Regions from separate parts of the Rahnella sp. CJA17(1/100) genome, predicted to be linked through region 3. Evidence: predicted binding sites of a transcription regulator. Region 3 holds the regulator's gene; each other region holds the start of a gene.

Region 1 (6,362 bases), on a different contig from region 3:
GGTAATACACGTCATAACCGGCAAGCTGGATCACGCGAATGCCGAGATCCTGCGCCAGCACGATGGCCTTGCGCATGATTTCCAGACCCTGATTGCGGGTTTCATCATCTTCTGCACCAAGCGGGAACCGCCGGTGTGCGCTCAGGCACATGGACGGAATGCGGATGCCGGTGCGTGATATTGCATCAACTACCCGCAAACGTTGCTCGCGTGACCAGTCCAGCCGCGCCAGCCGGTTGTCGGTTTCATCCACCGACATTTCAACGAAATCGAAGCCCAGCTCTTTCGCCAGTGTCAGGCGCATCAGCCAGTCTTCGCCCGCAGGCAGGGCTTTTTCATAGATACCGAGTGGAACGGCTTTATGCATCATCCGGTGTTCCTTAGCCCCAGAGCTGGCGAATGGATTTTTTGAACTGACGTGCTGCGTCAACCGGATCTTTGGCGTCGCGGATACTACGTCCGGCGATAAAGACGTGCACCGGAATGTCTTTAAATAGCGGCAAATCTTCCAGCGCCAGGCCGCCGGTAATGGTCACTTTAAAGCCCATGGCGGAAAGGCGTTTAATCGCCGAGATATCGGCATCGCTCCACGCCACCCCGGCGGCCTGCGCGTCGCGGCTGCGGTGATAAACCACCTGCCCGATGCCTGCGTCGTGCCATTCCTGCGCCTGTTCCCACGTCCAGTAACCGGTCAGCTCAATCTGCACGTCGCCGTTAAATTCTTTCGCCACTTCCAGCGCACCTTTGGTGGTGTTGATGTCGGCACAGCAAATCACCGTCACCCAGTCAGCATGGGCTTCGAAACACATGCGCGAGAGGATTTTTCCGGCATCGGCGATTTTGGCATCGGCCAGCACAATTTTTTCCGGATACAGCGCCTTAAGGTCACGCACCGCGCGCACACCTTCTGCGACACACAAAATAGTGCCGACTTCGATAATGTCGACTTCGCTGGCGATCAGACGCGTGGTTTTGTAAGCGTCGTCCATCGACTGGTTATCCAGCGCCACCTGCAACATCGGTAATGAATGAGACATAATATATTCCTTCTCTGCTAACGAATTAATGAACCGCCGTGGCGGAGGTCAGGTCGATCAGATCCAGCACCTGTTGCGCCGTGGTGCAGGCACGCAGGCGGTCAAAATTGGCTTCATCATCAAACAGGTTCACCACCTGCATGATGCCGATTTCCTGATGCGCATTGGCATCCACCGCCGCCAGCGTGATGAGGATATCCACCGGATCGTTATCTTCATGATTGAACACCAGCGGTTTTTTCAGCGTCACCAGCGCAAAACCGGTTTTCAGCACACCTTCTTCCGGACGGCCATGCGGCATGGCAAGCCCGGGCGCGATCACGAAATACGGCCCGAAACGTTCGACGCCGTCCAGAATCGCCTGGTAATAACGCGGCTCTACCACTCCGGCTTCCACCAGCATATCGACGCCAATTTTCACGGCGTCCTGCCAGGTTTCTGCTTCTGCGTTGAGGCGAATCGAGTTGTTTTCAGCCAGCGAATCTCGCAGTTTCATACATCGCTCCTTACTTTTTCAGGTCTGCGGAAAAGTGCGCGTTAATCACTTCCATCACTTTCGGACCGAAGTCCGCCGCCGACAGCATGTTGCGCACGCCGACCACGTATTTGTTGCCGCTGACGGTGATTTCATCCGCCACGTGCGTGGAGGCGACAATAATGTCAGCACCGCTCAGCTCGGATTTGTATTCCCCCACCGCGCAACTGTTCATGGTGTGATCCACGCCTTCCTGCGTCAGAAACTGGCCGATTTTCATCTTCATGATCATCGAACTGCCTTGCCCGCAACCGCATACCGCCAGAATTCGTACTGTCATGGGAACCTCTTTATTTTGTGAGAAGTTATTTGTGAGAAGTCATTAGTGAACAGTCATTAGTGAGAAACGGACTGATTAAGCGCCTGTTTTTCAGCATCTTCTTCGGCCCGCAATGCGCGACCCGCGAAGAACATGTAGAGCAGCACAATCACCGCAATGACGCCCATAAAGGCCATACCGATGCTGAAGAAGCCCTGCATCATTGGCGGTGCCAGAATCGACCAGTCTGCCATGCCCATCCAGGCGCTCAGGCCGGTGAGTTTGATGGCCCAGACGCAGCCGAAGATTTCGATCATCCCCATTACCAGACAGATTTTCAGCGCCGCGCGCCAGCCGCCGAAGTGATTGGCAAACACGCCGATGGTGGCGTTAGAGAAGAACATCGGGATAAAGCCGGGGATGATCATGATGGAAGAGCCCATGCCAAACAGAATGGCGACAGCAATCAGCTGGCCGATGGTGCCCCACATAAAGCCCCAGACCACGGCGTTCGGCGCAAAGCTGTAGATAGCCGCGCAGTCGATGGCCAGCACGGCACCGGGGATCAGGCGTTGGGAGATGCCGTTAAAGGCTTCGGTCAGTTCAGCAACGAACATACGCACGCCCTGAATAATGATGAAAATCGCCACTGCAAACATCAGACCGGTTTGCAGGATGTAAATCGTCCAGTGGGTTTTTCCGGCCATTTGCTGCAGGGTGTCGAGGCCGAAGGAACACAGAATGATGCCGAAGAACACGGTCATCACGATGGCGGTAGACACGATATTGTCATGGAAAATATTCAGCCAGCCCGGCAGTTTGAGATCTTCAACACTGTCTTCTTTCTTGCCGAGATACGGCGCGATTTTATAAGCGATCCACGAGGCAAATTGCTGCTGGTGACCAATCGAGAAGCCGCTGTTTTCGGTCACGGCCTGCGTCGGTTTGTACATCATGTTCGAGGTAATGCCCCAGTACAGCGATACCAGAATTGCGGTTGACCAGATGGTGGTCCACATCGGATAGCCCATGATGAAGAAGAACACCGCAATCAGCCCCGCCTGCTGGAACATGATATGGCCGGTGAGCATGATGGTGCGAATGCCGGTAATGCGGCGAAATACCACCATCAGGATATTCAGCGCTAGGGCGATCAGCACCGCGTAACCGACCCAGCTATAGGCCTCGCCCATGCGCTCCACCGTGGCCATCATTGAGGCATAGGTATCTGATATTGCACCGTTAATGCCATACACTTCTGAAAGTTTTGCCACCACCGGTTTGAAGGTACCGGTCAGAATGCCGGACCCCGCCTGCAGTAACATAAAGCCGATAATGGTTTTGATGGTGCCCTTGATAATCACCGTCGCGCTCTTCCTGAGCAGGATGTAACCGAGCATGGTCACAATACCCAGCAGCAACGGCGCGTTAGTCATTACCTGATTAAAAAATACGGTGAAGATGGTGTAGAGGAATTCCATAAGACTCTCCGTCTGACCTTGTTTGATCTCTTCAACGCACTTGAACATAACCGCTGCGCTAAAAAGTGAGGGACAAACGCACTCTAATGCTCACATCGAATCAAATAAAGATTCGCAATGATTATTTGTGAGCAGTCTCGCAAGATATCGTCATCGGCAGAATGAGCTAACAAACTAAATGACTCTGTTTTCATGATAAATATCAGCCATATACTACAAAAAAAAGCATGTGAAAACCGCCTGAAATCCTCCCATCCTTCTTTGTCACCCCCTGCTTAATGCTAAAAATCGCTCGTTTATAATCATTGTCATTATGAATTTTCGATGATAACTTCTCACAAACAAATCACATATAATCACCAAATGATTTATTGTGACTCTATTTCAAAGCCAACTCAGATGAGGGAATACTATGAGCAAAGTAGAAACAATCAGCCGCGAATCCTGGATCCTCAGCACTTTCCCGGAATGGGGCACCTGGTTAAACGAAGAGATCGAGCAGGAAAAGGTCGCGCCGGGCACCTTTGCCATGTGGTGGCTGGGCTGTACGGGGATCTGGCTGAAGTCTGAGGGCGGCGCGAATATTTGTGTCGATTTCTGGTGTGGCGTCGGCAAGCAAAATCACAGCAGCCCGCTGATGAAAACCGGCCACCAGATGCAGCGCATGGCCGGTGTAAAGAAGCTCCAGCCAAATCTGCGCACCACACCGTTTGTGCTCGATCCCTTTGCGATCAGGGAGATCGACGCGGTGTTATCCACCCACGATCATAACGATCATATCGATGTGAACGTGGCCGCCGCTGTCATGCAAAACTGTGCTGCTGACGTGCCCTTTATCGGCCCGCAAACCTGTGTGGATTTGTGGATGAGCTGGGGCGTGCCCGCCAGTCGTTGCATCGTGATGACGCCGGGCAAAGTGGTGAGGATCAAAGACGTGGAAATTCACGCACTGGATTCTTTCGACCGCACGGTGCTGATCACCCTGCCCGCAGACCAGAAAGCCGCAGGGGTATTGCCGGATATGATGGATCAGCGCGCGGTGAATTATTTGTTCAAAACGCCGGGCGGTAACCTGTATCACAGCGGCGATTCGCACTATTCCAACTACTACGCCAAACACGGTAACGAATATCAGATAGACGTGGCGCTCGGCTCTTATGGCGAAAACCCGCGTGGTGTGACCGATAAAATGACCAGCGTCGATATGCTGCGCATGGCGGAATCCCTCAACACCAAAGTCGTTATTCCGTTCCACCACGATATCTGGTCGAATTTCCAGGCCGATCCGCAGGAAATCCGCGTGCTGTGGGAGATGAAAAAAGATCGCCTGAAATACGGCTTCAAACCGTTTATCTGGCAGGTCGGCGGTAAATTCACGTATCCGGATGATAAGGATAATTTCGAATATCATTATCCGCGTGGCTTTGACGACTGCTTTACGACAGAGACTGATCTGCCATTCAAGTCTTTCTTATAAAGTATGTTATGAACAGGCGGAGGCAACAGACTCCGCTTTTTTATAAACCATGTAATTGCCATTACTGCTCGTTTATAATCACGCGGTAATCACCTATTTACCTGCGGAGCCACCATGACTGAGCCACAACGCCACAATGCTATTCTCGATCTGCTGCAACGTCAGGGGCAGATTTCCGTCGCTGATGTGATTGATCAGTTTGATATTTCACCCGCTACGGCGCGTCGTGACATCACCAAGCTCAACGAACTGGGCAAATTGCGGAAAGTGCGCAATGGCGCTGAAGCCGTGAATCAGCCACGCCAGAACTGGACACCGCTGAATATCCATCAGACGCACAATCTCAACGAGAAAATGCGTATCGCCAAAGCGGCATCCGAACTGTGCCAGCCGGGTGAAAGCGTGGTGATTAACTGCGGTTCGACGGCGTTTCTGCTCGGCCGTGAAATGTGCGGAAAAGATATTCAGGTCATTACCAATTATCTGCCGCTGGCCAATTATCTGATTGAACAGGAGCACGACAGCGTGGTGATCATGGGCGGTCAGTACAATAAAAGTCAGTCAATTACGCTGGCACCACAAGACGGCGATGCCAGCCTGTATGCCGGGCACTGGATGTTCACCAGCGGCGCGGGGCTGACAGCCGATGGCCTGTACAAAACCGATATGCTGACCGCGATGGCCGAGCAGAAGATGTTGAATTATGTTGGGAATTTGGCGGTACTGGTCGACAGCAGCAAAATCGGCCAGCGCGCGGGCATGCTGTTCAGCCGCACCGAACAAATCGATGTGCTGATCACCGGCAAAGAAGCGAATGATGAAATCATCGGACAGTTACGTCAGAAAGGCGTGCAGGTGATCCTGGTTTAGCCTTTATCCCTGTATTTCGTCTGGTCTTAGTTGTGCAATTATTGGGTAGAATGGCGGCATAACCTTTTATGAGGCAAGACCAGAATGGAACAATTTGAAGCAATCAGCGTTGAACAAGCACATTCCCGCCTGACCTCAGGCGAAGCCGTGATGGTCGATATTCGTGACCCGCAAAGCTTCGGCGCAGCACATGCACCTGGCGCTTATCATCTGAGCAACGACAGCCTGCCTGCGTTTATCCAGCAGGCCGATGCCAAAACACCGGTACTGGTGATGTGCTATCACGGCATCAGCAGCCGCGGTGCCGCACAGTTCCTGATCGGCCAGGGATTCGAATCCGTGTACAGCGTTGACGGCGGTTTCGAAGCCTGGTCGCAAACCTTCCCGCAAGATATCGAAGCCTGATCCCCCTTTATTGACGCCGGCGCACGCTATAGTCTTTATAACCAGGCTAATGAGTTTGCGCCGAAAATGTTCTTAAGCTGAAAAAGCTACCTTTCTCCAGTGTTGATATAATTTCCGCCTACTATCGACAGGATTACAAGATGAAACATCTGAACACTTCACGTTCTTTAGGGATGCGTACGCTCGCCGTTCATGGCGGACAGCAGCCCGATGCCCTGACCGGCGCGATTGCGACACCTATCACCGCCGCATCGGCATTTTCATACCCGGATTTTGACAGCGGCGCACGCCGTTTCAG
Region 2 (6,362 bases), on a different contig from region 3:
TGACCCGGCGTATAATTACCAAAAGTGATCCAATAAGTTGGATGCGGTGTGAAGGTCAGGTTGATGTTCGGCTGTGCCTGAACAACAAAGGTACCCGCCCCCGACATACCGACCCCGACAGAGGCCTGATTCAGCGGTAAACTGCTGTCGTTCGTGACATACAACGTACCGTTCTTTCCGCCGGTGGTCTGTTGTTCGAATTCAAACGCCCCCTCGGAATAGCTCAGCGTCACCTGATTATTGTTCGTCAGGCTGGCAGGAAGGGTTTGAGAGGCATCGAATTTCACACCGGGGATCAGCACACCGGTTTCATCCCAAACAAAACTGTAATCAATTCCCCAGTCAAACTGCACTTTGGTTTTTGGATGTGCCACTTTGGAGAACCACGCCAGTGACATCACTTTGGGATCGGTGATATCCGGAGAGGTTTGATAAATACAAATTGCACCGGTATTTACAGAGTTATTTGCTACAGTGACAGAATATTGAGTCATAATATTTACCTTTTATATTAAAATGAATGAGAAAATAATTGTGTGTAGTCTTTGCCTTCTCTTAACTTCCTCGACCTCCTTTACAGACACGCGTTACGTGATTTAATTAGCCGAATACTTCTCATCGTAATACCAAAAGTTTGTGTGAGTAGTTTTGCCGGAATATCTTCTTTCATCGCCACTTGCATTGCTGCCCGGCGAATAGCGATAAACACCCCCCAGTTGGATGGCGTATCCAGATATCCAGAAGAATCAATTTTTTTATAAATTCTGTTATATTTATTTTGCGGGATATTAATCCCGTAGATCTGATAAAACTTCTCTGCCTCTTTGGGCATGTATATTTTTCTCCCTCCATGGAGATGAATAAAATGAAATAATCCGGCGAAACCACCATGTTCAGCAAATTCCGATGCTATCCAGGGCATCACCGACATGATGCAGACGCTGTTTTTTTCACAAAAGCTGATTAATCTTGTTTCTCTTTCTGAATGCCGGAGCGGTAGTCCTGAAAATAGTTCGAACCATTCCTCCAGATTTTCCTGTCTTTCTTCGGTTTCAACATTAGCCATATCTCCTGCTCCTGAAGAATCAAACTGCCTGACTACTTTGCTGCTCACCCCGAATGAGGCGATGGAATAAGTTTTAGTTCAGTTGAGCGCATTCACACGGGGGAAGCATTCCTCTTACATTAAATATGCAAATGTATTCAGGTGGGGTTCAGAGAGTATAAAGCTGCTTTAATAGCGAAATAATTTGGTAAATCAACCAAAACCAAGACGATTATTAATAAAATAATCATCCTGGCGAGATTTTATATCAGATGGAATAATAAGAGGAGGTGACGGGATTATGCTGTGTTTTCTAATGATAAGAATAGTTCACGGTATGCGGATACCAGTTCATCCAGCGTCGCCCGGTTCAGGCCGCTTGGGTTAGGCAGCACCCAAACTTCCGTGTCACCGATTTTCAACGCCTGACGTCCCCAGTTCACCTTACTGACGCCAAACGCTTTACTGAATGCCTGTTTGCCTAAAACAGCCAGCGCACGCGGCTGATAGTATTCAATTTTTGCCATCAACGCTGCGCCCCCTTCGCGCAACTCATCGCGAACCAGCTCCGTTGCCTCAACGGTCGGACGTTCCACCAGCATGGTGATCCCGCAATCTGTATCCAGCAAATGCTGTTCTTCTTCAGGCTTAAGTAAACGCCCGGTAAAACCCGCCTGATAGATAACCTTCCAGAAGCGGTTATTGGCATTAGCGAAATGGAAACCATGATGAGCAGTGGATAAGCCAGGATTGATGCCGCAAAACACGACAGAAAGATCCCGGGCGATAATATCTGTAATCATTATTATCCCTTAAGATGTATTTACCTGAGTTATAGGTAAAAAACGCAGTGAACACAACAGACTAAAACTGTGCACAAAACGCGCATACAAACCGAAGACATATAGACCTGTAAGCAGAGTTTACCGTATAATCCCGCACCTCGGCCCTTTAGCTCAGTTGGTTAGAGCACGCGACTCATAATCGCTTGGTCGCTGGTTCAAGTCCAGCAAGGGCCACCAAATTTTAGTTTGAGATTCAAACGATTAAGCCACTTCATACGGAGTGGCTTTTTTGTTGCGTGAATACCTGTCTTCCCCTGACTTTTACACGGATTGAGCCTCTCTCGTCATTGACCCCATTCGCCCTGCATATAATAATGATAACCATTAACATTAAAAATTCAGGAATGGATCCAATGACAAGGGCTGGTTTTCGCCGTTTTTCAGGGATGGTTGCGCTGTTGTTATCGCTGCTTGTCGCCACGCAGGCTTTCGCAGAAGGCTGGCCACGGCAAGTTATGACCTCAAAGGGAAGCATCACATTACAACAGCCGCCGCAGCGGATTGTCTCCACCAGCGTCACCGTCACCGGCACATTGCTGGCGATTAATGCGCCGGTCATCGCCAGCGGAGCGACTGCGCCCAATAATCGGGTTTCCGATGCTCAGGGCTTTTTCCGCCAGTGGGGCGATGTCGCGAAACAACGCGGTGTGCAGCGGCTTTATATCGGCGAACCGAATGCTGAAGCCATTGCCGGACAGGCACCGGATCTCATCATTATTGCCGCCACAGGCGGGGATTCCGCACTGAAACTCTATGATCAGCTGTCGGCCATTGCGCCGGTCATGGTGGTCAATTACGACGATAAAAGCTGGCAGGAACTCGCCACCGAATTAGGCCGGGCGACGGGTAAAGAAACCGATGCCTCCAAGGTTATCGCGCAGTTTTCAGCCCGTGAAGACAGTCTGAAAAAAGCGATACATTTGCCACCGCAGCCGGTGTCCGCGCTGGTTTATGGATCAGATGGCAAAAGCGCCAATCTGTGGACGCCCGCGTCACCGCAAGGTCAGTTGCTCCGGCAGTTAGGATTCACTCTCGCGCCGGTTCCGCTGAATTTCGCCGCCAGTTACAGTCAGGGCAAACGCCATGACATCATCCAGCTTGCCGGTGAGAAAATGCCGGAGGCGATGAACGGCCAGACGCTGCTGTTATTTTCCGCCAGTCAGCCTGATGCACAACGGCTGCTGACCAATCCTTTTCTGGCGAAGTTACCTGCCGTGCAGGCCGGGCACGTGTATGCCATGGGTGACGACACGTTCAGGCTCGATTATTACAGCGCCAGCAACATGTTGAATCAGCTTGAAAAACTGTTCGTAACTCACTGATGTCCCGCTCAATAAAAAATCTCACAGCGCTGTTGGTTGCCTTGTTTTTGCTCTGCCTGATGATGGCGCTGAGTCTGGTGCTGGGCGAGAAATCGCTGTCGTCCGGCACCGTGATGTCAGCGCTTAACGGCCAGTGCACAGGGGCGGACTGTGTGATTGTCACCGATGCCCGTGTGCCGCGCACGCTGGCCGGTTTGCTGGCGGGGATGGCGCTCGGATTATCCGGCGCACTGATGCAAATCCTCACCCGCAATCCGCTGGCTGATCCCGGTATTCTTGGCGTTAATGCGGGTGCGGCTTTCGCGGTGGTTATCGGTATCGCCTTTTTTGGCGCAACGGATGTCAGCCACTATTTGTGGTTCGCGTTTGCCGGTGCCTTGCTGGCAACATTGCTGGTCGCCATGATCGGCGCGCTGGGACGCGGAAAGCTGGATCCGGTACGCCTGACCCTGGCGGGCGTCGCGCTCGGCGCTGTGCTGGAAGGCATGTCTGCGGGGATTTCCCTGCTCAACCCGACCGTCTACGATCAGTTGCGATTCTGGCAGGCTGGCTCGCTGGATATCCGCAATATTACCGTGATTAAAACCATCACACCGCCGGTGACTTTTGCGGTTGCCCTGAGCTTACTGATGACCCGTTCCCTGAATAATCTGTCGATGGGCAACGAACTGGCGACGGCACTCGGCACCAAAATCGCCACCACGCAGTTGCTGGGATTACTGGCGATTACGTTGTTGTGCGGCAGCGCCACAGCGGCTGTCGGCCCCATCGCCTTTGTCGGCCTGATGGTGCCGCATATGGCGCGCTGGATCTGTCGTGCGGATCCGCGCTGGATGCTGCCGTGGACGCTGGTGTTAACCCCGACGCTGTTGCTGGCAGCCGATATCGCCGGGCGTTTTCTGGTGACCGGAGAATTGCGGGTTTCCGTGGTGGTCGCCTTTATCGGCGCGCCGGTGCTTATTTTCCTGGTACGCCGTCCCGGTGGATTACACAGAGGTTAACCATGAGCCAGACTCTTACAGAACCTCGCCCGCTGAAAAAACCTTTGCTGCTGTCGCGCCCCTTTCTGACCGCCTGCGGACTGGTGTTATGCCTGATCCTGCTGGCGGTTTACGCGCTGGGTAGCGGGACACTGGCACTGACGCCGTCGCAGGTTGTCGGCGCCCTGCTCGGCGACGGGCCGAAAAACCTGAGCATTATTGTCACGCAATGGCGTCTGCCGCGCGTGGTGATGGCGATGGTTCTCGGTGCCGCACTCGGCATCAGCGGCGCGATTTTTCAGTCGCTGCTGCGCAATCCATTGGGAAGTCCGGACGTTATCGGTTTTAACACCGGCGCGTATACCGGCGTTCTGCTGATTATCGTGTTGTTCAATGGCGCTGCGGGCGACCTTCTCCCCGGCGCGATGGCAGGCGGCGTCGTGACCGCACTGGTGGTATACGCCCTGGCGTGGCGTCAGGGCATCGAAACGTTCCGCCTGATTATCGTCGGTATCGGCGTACGGGCGCTGCTGATTGCGGTCAATACCTGGCTGATTATTCACGCCTCGCTGGAATCGGCGCTGACGGCTGGCTTGTGGAATGCTGGTTCGCTCAATGGCATAACATGGGAGAAAAGCCTGCCGGCGACCGGGATGATTATCGTCGCCTGCATGCTGGCGCGTTGCTTATCCGCTCCGATGCGGTTGCTCGAAATGGGCGATAATGCCGCCTGTGCGCTGGGCGTACCGGTAGCGCGTTCACGTTTATTGCTGATGCTGGCGGGCGTGGCGTTGACCGCCGCGGCCACCGCGCTGGCCGGGCCAATTTCCTTTATTGCGCTGGTGTCACCGCAAATTTCGCGTCGTCTTTGCGCCAGCCAGCAGCACGCTTTATTTTTCGCGGCGCTGACCGGCGCGCTGCTGTTGCTCGCCGCCGATGTCACTGCACAACGGCTGTTCACGCCCTATCAGTTACCCGTAGGCGTGCTGACCGTCAGTCTGGGCGGCATTTATCTGATTGGGTTGCTGATCCGGGAGTCGCGACGCTCATGAATACTGAACACTCTTCCCCTTTGTACGCGAAAGATCTGACGCTGGGTTACGATAAAAAAATCGTCGCCCGCGAACTCTCCGTCTCTATCCCTCAGGGAAAACTCACCGTGATTATCGGGCCGAATGCCTGCGGTAAATCCACATTATTGCGCACGCTCAGCCGCCTGATGCCGCCGCAATCCGGCACGGTATTTCTCGACGGTAAGCTGATTGGCGATTACGGCACCCGGGACGTGGCGAAACGCCTCGGCCTGCTGCCGCAAAGCTCAACGGCACCGGGCGATATCAGTGTGGCGGATCTGGTGGCCCGCGGGCGTTACCCGCATCAAAGCCTGTTCAGCCGCTGGACAGCACAAGATACGCTGGCGGTGAACGACGCCATGCACGCAACGGGAGTATTCGAACTGGCGGAAAGCACGGTGAATTCACTTTCCGGCGGACAGCGCCAGCGGGTGTGGATAGCCATGGTGCTGGCGCAACAAACGCCGTTGTTATTGCTGGATGAACCGACAACCTGGCTGGATATCGCGCATCAGATTGATTTGATGGAACTGATGTGTCGCCTGAATCAGGAAAACGGCCGCACGCTGGTGGTGGTGTTGCACGACCTGAATCAGGCATGTCGTTACGCCGGGCATCTGATTGCCATGCGCGATGGAAAAATACTGGCTGAGGGCGCACCGGCAGACATCGTCACACCGGCACTGATCGAACAGGTTTTCGGGCTGCGCTGCGCCATTATCGACTGCCCGGTTTCGCATACACCGTTAATTATCCCGCTGGGTAACGGTTGAATCTCCGGCGCTGCACGGCTCTTCGTTCCACAGGTATTGAAGGCCATCGGCTAATCCGCCGCGCCAGCTCAGCGTATCGTGACCGGCATCGACCACGCGATAATGCACGCTGTTTTTGGTGCGGCTCAGCAGCTCATCCATCTGATTATTCACCTGATAAATCAGTCGTTCATTGCTGCCCGCTTCCATGAAAATTTTCAGATGGCTGGCAGCCCCCAGCCCGTTACTCACCTCACGCAGTAACAAATCCGCCTCGTCAGGATTTTCATCCTGCTGCGATTTATTACGTCGCGGCCACCAGAAAGAACCGGACTGACTGAGTAC
Region 3 (6,362 bases):
TACGGCAGGAGCGGTCTGACCGGCAGTAAACTTCAACATACGGCGTAAAATATCAGACGCACTTTCACCGATTGCTTGCGTGTGGCTGGCAATGTAGCGGTAGAGTTCTTCGTCAACCTCAATAGTTTTCATCTTTATCCAGTACTGTTTTTCTACTTAATTCATTCGAAAGGATTATACAAATTTCTACGCAGTAACAAACAGAGGAATTGCGCCGCGAAGTAAAATCCAGACAACTTCCCGATTTTGCTGCATGCAGGCTCCGGCCCGTTCTGCTCCTGGTAGTCAAATCCCGCTCAGGCATCTGGCAGAAACTTTCTGTTTTAAAAAATTATCCGCAAGTCATGATAACCTAATGAGATTGTTTATCTGTATGAACTTCTCTATGAAATTACATTATCGCCTGCAAGAATCTGAAGTCGCTGGCAGCACTGCACTGCCGGTTTTGCTCATCCACGGATTGTTCGGCACCCTTGATAATCTGGGCATTCTGGCCCGGGACCTGAGACAACAGCATAACGTGTTACAGGTGGATTTGCGTAATCACGGCCAGTCAGGACGTTCTGATGAAATGTCTTACGCCGCCATGGCGCAGGATTTAGTGGAAACGCTGGATGCTGTTGGTTTCCAAAAAGTCATTGTGATCGGCCATTCAATGGGTGGGAAAGCGGCGATGGCGTTGACGGCACTGATCCCCGACCGTATCGAAAAGTTGATCGCCATTGATGTCGCGCCGGTGGATTATCACGTGCGTCGCCATGATGAGATTTTTGCGGCGATTAATGCCGTGACCGAGGCAGGACTCCGCGACCGTACCTCCGCTACCGAATGCATGCGTACGTATATAAAGGAAGACGGCGTGATCCAGTTCCTGCTCAAATCATTCCAGCAGGGAGAATGGCGCTTTAACGTGCCGGTGCTGCTCAGTGAATACGAAACTATTACCGGCTGGGAAGACGTGCCTCCGTGGGATCGTCCGGCGCTGTTTATCCGTGGCGGGCTATCGCCGTATGTGCAGGATGAATATCGCGACGCGATTGCCCGACAATTTCCGCAGGCCAAAGCGCATGTGGTGGCGGGAGCCGGTCATTGGGTGCACGCGGAAAAACCCGATGCAGTACTGCGCGCGGTGCACCGTTTCATCGATGCGGCCTGAGGTTTAACATCCTGGGGATAAATTGTGCAAAAAGTCTGCACAGCTTAAGAAGTTATCATGAAATCAGGGTAATCAGGCGTTGTGAACCCCTGGTGCGCCAGTGTATGATTGCGCGCTATAATTTTGCCGCCCCGTTTACTCACAGTGAGTCGCGGGAGGTGAATTGGGTCAGGGTTTCTTAGCCCGAAATGTGTGAAACGCTCGTCAGGAACCGGCTTGCGGTTTTCCGATGTAAAAACTTCCCTGGTTGTACCGCTACCTATGGCAAAAGAACAACTGGATCGCACGACGATTGATCTGTTCGCAGATGACCGTCGTCCGGGGCGTCCAAAAACAAATCCGCTATCCCGTGATGAACAGCTCAGGATCAATAAGCGCAACCAGTTACGCCGCGATAAAGCGAGCGGCCTGCGTCGTGTGGAGCTGAAAATGAATGCCGATGCTGTTGATATGCTCAATAAGCTGGCAGAAGAACGCAATATCAGTCGTAGCGAATTGATTGAAGAGATGCTGCTGTCGCATCTTAACGGTCATGAAGGCTGATTGAAAAGCGGGTAACCCTCTCAGGCTACCCGTTTGTTTTTTCTTACTTATTCCATATTAATTCACGTCTTCCTGCTCAGAACGTTTCCCAGTTTTCAGCACTTTTCGCCGAAAGCATGCTGGTATCCGGACGCAATAACGGTGCGGAAATTGACTTCGCCGGACGTGAACCGACGCTCGTCACGCTATCTTTAAGTTTGAACGTAGCAACGGCATTGTTCAGCAATGAAGCCTGCTCTTCCAGTGATACCGCAGCCTGCGACGCCTGTTCTACCAGCGCGGCGTTCTGCTGTGTGACGCTGTCCATTTCTGTGACGGCAACCGCCACCTGACTGATTCCTTTGCTTTGCTCATCGGATGCAGAGGCGATTTCCGCCATGATGTCAGTGACATGCGTAATTGAGCGCACCACTTCATTCATCGTCTGACCGGCGTTTTCAACCAATTTCGAACCGCTGTCGACGCGGGAAACCGATTCGCTGATAAGCTGCTCGATTTCTTTCGCCGCCTGCGCACTGCGTTGTGCAAGATTGCGCACTTCGCTGGCAACCACTGCAAAACCGCGCCCCTGCTCGCCCGCACGTGCCGCTTCGACGGCAGCATTCAGCGCCAGAATGTTGGTCTGGAAAGCGATGCTGTTAATCACAGAAGTGATTTCAGCAATTTTCTTCGAGCTGCCGGAGATATCTTTCATGGTGCTGACCACGTCTGCCACGATGTTGCCGCCCTTCTGCGCGGTGGTGGAAGCCTCCATCACCAGCTGGCTGGCGTGATGCGCGTTATCGGCATTGTGTTTAACGGTAGCCGTCAGTTCTTCCATGCTGGCAGCGGTTTCTTCCAGCGCCGACGCCTGTTCTTCCGTACGGGAAGACAAATCGTTGTTCCCGGCTGAAATTTCTGACGCGCCCTGATAGATGTGATTGGTGCAGTTGCGGATGGTCTGAACGGTATTGACCAGGCTCAACTGCATCTCGTTCAGCAACGGAATCAGCTTACCGGCGCAGTTTTTACCGAATTCTTCCAGATAAAACGTCAGATCGCCGCTGGCGATCACCGCGAAGTGACCGCGGATTTTATCCAGCGGCTTCACCAGCGCCATCACCAGATAACGGTCAGTCAGCAATAAAATCACCAGCCCGATACCAAATGCCGTCAGCAGAATCACTTTGCTAAATGACGTCAGATGGGTGGATTGCCGTTGTGCCGCATCAAAATCGACAGCGATCTGACCGCTGACTTTCTCCATCGATGAGCCAAAGCTGCGGCTCAGTGCAGGTACGGTGGAATTGGCTAGCTGGTTATAGGACTCCGTATTTTTGCTGCGGGCTGCGTCGAACAATGGCGTGACGCCCTGCGTGATCAGATTTTCCCAACTGGTGATTAATTCCTGCACGGAGGAATCTTCCAGCCCCGGATGCGGTGCCGCTTTAAAACTGGCCAGAGCCTGCGTCAGCCCACTGAGTGATTGTTTGGCGGTATCAAAAATTTCCGGACCTTTTGACGGATCGGCCTGAAGCTGTGCCACGGCGCGGCTCAGGCGCGTCACGGTACGAAAATACTGATCATTTCCTTTATTGATCAGCGCCATATTGTTGACCAGCTCGGTACTATTTTTGGTATTTTGGGTCAGTGTGTCCAGTGAGGTGACGGTGTAAAGGGAAACACCTGCCCACATGACGCAAAAGATGCCAAGAATGGTTAATAAAGCGGCCCTGATGGTGATATTTTTTAAAAACTGCACGATATGCCTCTCTCGAAACATGTCTGTTTCTGGCCTGAGGATTGACGGGGATGCGGAGAATCAAGACAGGTAACCAGCAGGCAAGTGCCCCAGGACATGTTTGAACACCTCTCCGGGCATCGATTTCTTTATTATGTTGAGATTGCTCCCGAATCATCTATCGGCGGAATGTTCTCGAAATTTAGTATTGTGACGACTTATTTCTCAAACTTGCTTTTGACCTTATTAAGCCTGAGGTTAATTCGCCGCGGGTGAAAGCACACAAAGGCGATAACACTTAAAAATATTGCCCGATAAACTTATTTCCCAGTTAAGAAGGCGAGCAGAAGCATATTCTCCGCCGCACGAGTTTGCTATCATCTGCATTATTATTGCCTGCGTTGCAGAGCACTTCATTGAGAACAAGAGGTTAGGTAATCTTATGGCCGTTGTAGGTATCTTCTTTGGATCCGATACAGGTAACACCGAAAACATCGCAAAAATGATCCAGAAGCAATTGGGTAAAGATGTTGCAGAGGTGCATGACATTGCGAAGAGCAGCAAAGAGGATCTGGAAAAATTCGATATTTTGCTTATCGGCATTCCAACCTGGTATTACGGTGAAGCGCAGTGTGACTGGGACGACTTTTTCCCAACGCTGGAAGAGATAGATTTCGAAGGTAAGCTGGTGGCACTGTTTGGTTGCGGTGACCAGGAAGACTACGCCGAATATTTCTGCGATGCGCTGGGCACCGTGCGCGATATCATTGAGCCACGCGGCGCAGTGATTGTCGGACATTGGCCTACCGAAGGTTACCACTTTGAAGCATCTAAAGGCCTGGCGGATGATAAGCACTTCATAGGACTGGCAATTGACGAAGATCGTCAGCCCGAACTGACCAGCGAACGTGTTGATGCCTGGGTGAAACAGATCACAGAAGAACTTAGCCTTTCTGAAATTATTGGCTAAAAACCCTGTTGGCCCTGAGGATTTATTCTACAATTGAAGGGCCAAACTATTACTGAAATTAACAATTTAACTGCTACAAAATTGTAACTTTCGGTCGTATCAAGGTACACTGAGTTCCTCTGTTTTTTCTATTGATCAAGTCGTTGCATTCCAAATGTGACCGGCAATTTGTGATCTTTATTAACAGGCTGTCGTTGACGAGAATTGGCACATTGCGTTAAACGAAGAGACTAAACGAATAATTTTGTGCCGCCGATGCCACAGGCTGCATGCCTCAACTTGATTAGCACATAGTAACAGGACTGAATCCGCATGACTGACAACAACACCGCACTGAAGAAAGCCGGCTTAAAAGTCACGCTTCCGCGCCTCAAAATCCTGGAAGTGCTGCAAGCGCCGGAAGGTCATCACGTTAGTGCGGAAGATCTTTACAAGCAACTGATTGATATGGGTGAAGAAATTGGCCTGGCGACGGTTTACCGCGTTCTGAACCAGTTTGACGACGCCGGTATTGTCACCCGTCATAACTTCGAAGGCGGCAAGTCCGTATTCGAACTGACCCAGCAACATCACCACGACCACCTGATCTGTCTGGATTGCGGTCGTGTGATCGAATTCCGTGACGAATATATTGAAGGTCGTCAGCGTGAGATTGCTAAGAAACACGGTATCAAGCTCACCAACCACAGCCTGTATTTGTACGGTCACTGTGAAGCAGGCGATTGCCGCGAAGATGACTCTTTGCACAACGATAAACCTGCGCAGTAATCTGCACAGGCTTTGACTAAATTAACCGCTGAAAAGCGGTTTTTTTATGTCTGATATCGATGCAGATTGAGCCCGGATAGCAGGCATAAAAAACCCCGGCAAGCCGGGGCATGTTTCGCTGCTGAGATTCACGGCTTAGGTGAATTGTTCGTTTTTATTTCCTGCCATATTTTCCCGCAATCAGCAGCATATGCCTGACCGTCGCCAGTTTTACGCGCCGTCAGACATCGCTGGTAATCCACCACGCGCACCGTCTCCTGTTCTGCAAATTGCTGGTGGGCTTTTTCCTGTTTCAGTTTATTCAGTAACACCTCGCAGGATGCCAGTTTGTCCGGATTGCCTTCTGACGTATTGATACAGGCACGGTAATCTTCCCGCGTTTGGGATATTTGTGCCTGATCGGCGGTAGGTGCACAACCAGCCAGAAGCACGGACGACATCACAATCATCAGTAATTTATTCATCGACATAACGACCTCAGAAAATAGTGAATGGAGCGATGACAATGAATTTCACGTCTTTTTCATCCTGGAATATGTTGCCGTACCCGCCACTCCAGCTAGGAAGATCAGAGTGGTTGTCGTACTGGGTGTAATGCAGTTTGAACAACGTCCCTTTCGCGCGACCTTCCTGAATGGTGTACAGCGCATCCAGACTCCAGGCGCTTTCTTTCAGGCGCTGGCTCTGGTCGTAAGCGGCGTTGGTGCTCGGTTTGGCATCCCACGCATAGACGTACGAACCACCTACCGCTAAGCCCGGTAAATCCCATTTCGCCAGATCATAAAGCACGCCGGCATACACGGCTTTCTCACCGTTGGCGTTGAAGTCAGAACGGTTATCCCACCACACGTCAAGACGACCGTTTGAAGAGGAATAGGTCGGGGTCATACGTTGCAGGAAGTAACCCTGATTCCCTTCCGCTTTCACCATCGTCCCTTCCAGACGCCAGTTAAACTGCCCGGTGGTATAGCCGAAAGTCAGCGCCTGCAGCCATGCCAGACCGTCATACAGACTGTTCGGATCATTCTTGTCACTGATGCGGTCTTCTGCGCCATAGAACTGATAGCTGGTGGTCAGCGGATTACCCAGCAGATCCATTTTGTACGAGGCTTTAGCAAAATACTGATCGACATAACTTTCAGCCTGGCCAAATGCGCCTTCCAGTACGAAGTCATTTTTAAAATCATATTTCGCACCGAGCGAAT

What was found. Region 3 encodes Fur, which represses iron uptake genes when iron is present. Its sites were predicted from a motif close to ATAATAATGAGAACNACTATCAA; they were not measured.
Region 1: ulaG (L-ascorbate 6-phosphate lactonase) is a predicted target of Fur. The motif match lies at 3,608-3,630, and genes of this name have one in related genera.
Region 2: fepB (Fe2+-enterobactin ABC transporter substrate-binding protein) is a predicted target of Fur. The motif match lies at 2,199-2,221, and genes of this name have one in related genera.

What each region holds. Positions count from the first base shown of each region.
Region 1 is NZ_CAWOJA010000003.1:52,457-58,818, reverse strand. It holds gene AACU55_RS01985 (L-ribulose-5-phosphate 3-epimerase) at 1-370, opposite strand, end outside; gene AACU55_RS01980 (3-keto-L-gulonate-6-phosphate decarboxylase UlaD) at 381-1,037, opposite strand; gene ulaC (PTS ascorbate transporter subunit IIA) at 1,063-1,533, opposite strand; gene ulaB (PTS ascorbate transporter subunit IIB) at 1,544-1,852, opposite strand; gene ulaA (PTS ascorbate transporter subunit IIC) at 1,909-3,312, opposite strand; gene ulaG (L-ascorbate 6-phosphate lactonase) at 3,725-4,789, shown strand; gene ulaR (HTH-type transcriptional regulator UlaR) at 4,904-5,659, shown strand; gene glpE (thiosulfate sulfurtransferase GlpE) at 5,744-6,064, shown strand; gene AACU55_RS01945 (trans-sulfuration enzyme family protein) at 6,205-6,362, shown strand, end outside.
Region 2 is NZ_CAWOJA010000093.1:135,832-142,193, forward strand. It holds gene AACU55_RS25295 (hypothetical protein) at 1-494, opposite strand, end outside; gene AACU55_RS25300 (hypothetical protein) at 575-1,066, opposite strand; gene mug (G/U mismatch-specific DNA glycosylase) at 1,345-1,848, opposite strand; tRNA gene AACU55_RS25310 (tRNA-Ile) at 1,991-2,067, shown strand; gene fepB (Fe2+-enterobactin ABC transporter substrate-binding protein) at 2,244-3,212, shown strand; gene fepD (Fe(3+)-siderophore ABC transporter permease) at 3,212-4,213, shown strand; gene fepG (iron-enterobactin ABC transporter permease) at 4,216-5,244, shown strand; gene AACU55_RS25330 (ATP-binding cassette domain-containing protein) at 5,241-6,038, shown strand; gene fes (enterochelin esterase) at 6,012-6,362, opposite strand, start outside.
Region 3 is NZ_CAWOJA010000044.1:19,878-26,239, reverse strand. It holds gene seqA (replication initiation negative regulator SeqA) at 1-132, opposite strand, end outside; gene ybfF (esterase) at 374-1,156, shown strand; gene ybfE (LexA regulated protein) at 1,418-1,699, shown strand; gene AACU55_RS16925 (methyl-accepting chemotaxis protein) at 1,776-3,440, opposite strand; gene fldA (flavodoxin FldA) at 3,862-4,389, shown strand; gene fur (ferric iron uptake transcriptional regulator) at 4,702-5,157, shown strand; gene chiQ (ChiQ/YbfN family lipoprotein) at 5,286-5,621, opposite strand; gene chiP (chitoporin ChiP) at 5,635-6,362, opposite strand, start outside.